DNA from 2 places in the Streptomyces sp. NPDC005181 genome. Region 2 is predicted to be linked to the other one. Evidence: predicted binding sites of a transcription regulator. Region 2 holds the regulator's gene; the other holds the start of a gene.
The links. Region 2 encodes HrcA, which represses chaperone genes, less so after heat shock. Its sites were predicted from a motif close to TTNGCACTCNGNNNNNCNGAGTGCNAA; they were not measured.

Region 1 (2,178 bases), on a different contig from region 2:
CCCGGCACGGACCCTCCACCGGCCCCGCGGCCGACTCCACAGCGTCACCGGAATTGCCCCCTCTGCGAGCTAAGCGGAGGGGGCAATTCTGCATGGTTAAGCGCGGTACAGTTGGGAAGTCCCCTTCGCTGCCCGTGCCGACCGCATATGAGAATGCGCCCGCCCGCGACAAGATGCAGCCAAAGTGCACGAACTCCTTGCGCCATAAGTGGCCTTTGCCCGGCCCGAGTTGCCCTGGAATCGCATGAATTCCGCATATTCGGGCGTTCGGTGCTGCCCAGAATTCTCGTCCGATTGACCTGTTGCAGAGGGCAGTTGGGCAGATACATTCGGCCGCGGTCGACGCGTTCCGGCGCACACACCCTCTCCTGTCGGAGGGTGAGTTCTGACCCGGGCCCGCGAAGTGCGGTCCTGTGCAAGGGCCAGTAATAGGGGAGTTAGGCATGGCTCAGGGCACCGTCAAGTGGTTCAACGCGGAGAAGGGGTACGGCTTCATCGCGGTCGACGGTGGTGCGGATGTTTTCGTCCACTACAGCGCGATCCAGATGGACGGGTACCGCACCCTCGAAGAGGGTCAGCGAGTTGAATTCGAAATCTCGCAGGGCCAGAAGGGGCCGCAGGCGGACATGGTCAAGCTCGCCGTCGGCTGAGCTCGGCGCGGTCGGCCAACGACACTACTCACGCATGAAGGGCCCGTACCCCCAGGGGGGACGGGCCCTTCACGCGTCATGCGGCCGTCGCTCCGCGCGCCGTCGCCCGGTCCCCGCGTTGTCCACAACCGTCGGGGGCGCTTGCACTCGTGGGGGTCGAGTGCTAATCATTGCGTTAGCACTCTCCAGGTGAGAGTGACAGAACTTGGACCGGGCCGGTGAGGCCCGCAGGCTTGGTGGGGCAAGGAACCGCCAGGCAGGCAGGCCGTCCGTCGCGGGCGCCACTCGGTCCGGAGAAATCCACCCCTGTCCGGGAGGACCACTTCACATGGCCAAGATCATCGCGTTCGACGAGGAGGCACGGCGCGGTCTCGAGCGCGGGATGAACCAGCTCGCCGACGCCGTCAAGGTCACCCTTGGCCCCAAGGGCCGCAACGTCGTCCTCGAGAAGAAGTGGGGCGCGCCCACGATCACCAACGATGGTGTTTCCATCGCCAAGGAGATCGAGCTCGAGGACCCGTACGAGAAGATCGGCGCAGAGCTGGTCAAGGAAGTCGCCAAGAAGACGGACGACGTCGCCGGCGACGGTACGACCACCGCCACCGTTCTCGCCCAGGCGCTCGTCCGTGAGGGCCTTCGCAACGTTGCCGCGGGTGCAAACCCGATGGCCCTCAAGCGGGGCATCGAGAAGGCCGTCGAGGCCGTCTCCGCCGCTCTGCTGGAGCAGGCCAAGGACGTGGAGACCAAGGAGCAGATCGCTTCGACGGCCTCCATCTCCGCCGCCGACACCCAGATCGGCGAGCTCATCGCCGAGGCGATGGACAAGGTCGGCAAGGAAGGCGTCATCACCGTCGAGGAGTCCCAGACCTTCGGTCTGGAGCTGGAGCTCACCGAGGGCATGCGCTTCGACAAGGGCTACATCTCGGCGTACTTCGCCACCGACATGGAGCGCATGGAGTCGTCCCTGGACGACCCGTACATCCTGATCGTCAACTCCAAGGTCAGCAACGTGAAGGACCTCCTTCCGCTGCTGGAGAAGGTCATGCAGTCCGGCAAGCCGCTGCTGATCATCGCCGAGGACGTCGAGGGCGAGGCCCTGTCGACCCTGGTCGTCAACAAGATCCGTGGCACCTTCAAGTCCGTTGCCGTCAAGGCCCCGGGCTTCGGTGACCGCCGCAAGGCCATGCTCGGCGACATCGCCATCCTCACCGGTGGCACGGTCATCTCCGAGGAGGTCGGTCTCAAGCTCGAGAACGCCGGCCTGGACCTGCTGGGCCGCGCCCGCAAGGTCGTCATCACCAAGGACGAGACCACGATCGTCGACGGTTCCGGTGACAGCGACCAGGTTCAGGGTCGCGTCAACCAGATCCGTGCCGAGATCGAGAACTCCGACTCGGACTACGACCGCGAGAAGCTCCAGGAGCGCCTGGCGAAGCTGGCCGGCGGCGTGGCCGTCATCAAGGCCGGTGCCGCCACCGAGGTCGAGCTCAAGGAGCGCAAGCACCGCATCGAGGACGCCGTTCGCAAC
Region 2 (2,178 bases):
CCACCCTGTCCGAATCCGCCCGCGCCACCGCCGCCGGAGGCGGACAGCGGGTCGCCGCCGAGGTCGTAGACCTGCTTCTTCTGCGGGTCCGACAACACCTCGTAGGCGGCGTTGATCTCCTTGAACCGCTCCTGGGTCTTCGGATCGGGGTTGACATCCGGATGCAGCTCGCGTGCGAGCCGCCGGAAGGCCTTCTTGATCTCGTCCTGAGATGCGTCGCGGCGCACGCCGAGTACGGCGTAGTAGTCCGTGGCCACTTACGACTCCGCCAGGATCTGTCCGACGTAACGTGCCACTGCGCGTACCGCTCCCATCGTTCCGGGGTAGTCCATGCGGGTCGGTCCGACCACGCCGAGTTTGGCGACTGCCTCGTCGCCCGAACCGTAGCCGACCGCGACGACGGACGTGGAGTTGAGCCCCTCGTGGGCGTTCTCGTGCCCGATACGTACGGTCATGCCCGAGTCCTTGGCCTCGCCGAGCAGCTTCAGCAGCACGACCTGCTCCTCCAATGCCTCCAGCACCGGCCGGATCATCAGAGGGAAGTCGTGCCCGAAGCGGGTGAGGTTGGAGGTGCCGCCGATCATCAGCCGCTCCTCCGTCTCCTCGACGAGGGTTTCGAGCAGGGTCGAGAGCACGGTGGACACGGTTCCCCGGTCCTCGCTCTCGAAGGATTCCGGCAGGTCCTGCACCAGCTGCGGGACGTCCGAGAAACGGCGTCCGACGACCCGGCTGTTGAGCCGGGCCCGCAGATCGGCGAGAGAGCTCTCACCGAACGGCGCGGGGCAGTCGATCATGCGCTGCTCGACCCGGCCGGTGTCCGTGATCAGCACGAGCATCAGCCGGGCGGGCGCCAGCGACAGCAGCTCCACATGCCGCACCGTCGACCGGGTCAGCGAGGGGTACTGCACGACGGCGACCTGCCGGGTCAGCTGCGCGAGCAGCCGTACGGTGCGGCCCACGACGTCGTCGAGGTCGACCGCGCCGTCGAGGAAGTTCTGAATGGCCCTGCGCTCCGGCGACGACAGGGGCTTGACCCCCGCCAGTTTGTCGACGAAGAGCCGGTAGCCCTTGTCCGTCGGGATGCGTCCCGCGCTGGTGTGGGGCTGGGCGATGAAACCCTCGTCCTCCAGCACCGCCATGTCGTTGCGGACCGTCGCCGGGGAGACCCCCAGCTTGTGCCGCTCGGTGAGCGCCTTGGAACCGACGGGCTCCTCGGTGCCGACATAGTCCTGGACGATGGCGCGCAGCACTTCGAGTCTGCGTTCGCTGAGCATGGCGCGCACCTCCAGCTGTGTCACTCGGTGGATCCCGGTCGTTTCGGTCATTCCTCGAAGAGCCCTGGCACTCGATGCGTCCGAGTGCCAGTAATCCCCCGCCAGTGTACGGCGGTCGGGTGGGGCCCTAGCAAGGGCGACCGGCCACGCTACCCCGAGACTGCGCAGGTCGTTGCCGATAGCGTCGCTGTATGGACGCCTCTTGGGAAGAGTTCGGCTGGGAGCGACTCGGCAACGGTGTGGGCCGGCGGCGGCTTCCCGGGTGGGACGCGACGGTCGCACTGGTGGTCGGGGCGGACGGGGCCCTGCTCTTCGACACCGGATCGACGCTGCGCGAAGGAGCGGAAGTCCGGGCCCAGGTGCAGGCACTGACCGGCCGGAGGGTGACGCATATCGCACTCAGCCACCCCCACTTCGACCATGTGCTCGGCACCGCGGCCTTCTCCGGGGCCGAGGTGTACGGTGCGGTCGGAGTGACGGATCTCCTCACCCGCGGAGCGGACGAGCTGCGCGCCGACGCGGTGCGCCACGGGGTGCCCCAGGAGGACGCGGCGCAGGCGGCCGACGTGCTGGTGGCGCCGCACCACCAGGTGTGCGGCGAGTGGACCCTCGACCTGGGCGGTGACCGCCAGGTGCTGCTGGCGAACGTGGGCCCCGGCCACACCGGCCACGATCTCGCGGTCCTGGTGCCCGGCTCCCCCACCGTCGTGCTCTGCGGCGACCTGGTCGAGGAGTCCGGCGAACCGCAGGCGGGCCCGGACGCGATCCCGTCGCGCTGGCCGGCCGCGCTGGACCGGCTGCTGGCGTTGGGCGGCGAGCACGCGGTGTACGTGCCGGGGCACGGTGCGCTCGTGGACGCCTCGTTCGTGCGTGCGCAACGTGACCATCTGTCCACTGCATTCGG

Region 1: the regulator HrcA is predicted to act here: its motif matches at 791-817, upstream of groL (chaperonin GroEL).

The regions. Positions count from the first base shown of each region.
Region 1 is NZ_JBEXID010000062.1:36,763-38,940, forward strand. Features, by position in the region: gene ABZV38_RS29285 (cold-shock protein) at 444-650, shown strand; gene groL (chaperonin GroEL) at 979-2,178, shown strand, end outside.
Region 2 is NZ_JBEXID010000011.1:51,891-54,068, forward strand. Features, by position in the region: gene dnaJ (molecular chaperone DnaJ) at 1-257, opposite strand, end outside; gene hrcA (heat-inducible transcriptional repressor HrcA) at 258-1,274, opposite strand; gene ABZV38_RS10620 (MBL fold metallo-hydrolase) at 1,466-2,178, shown strand, end outside.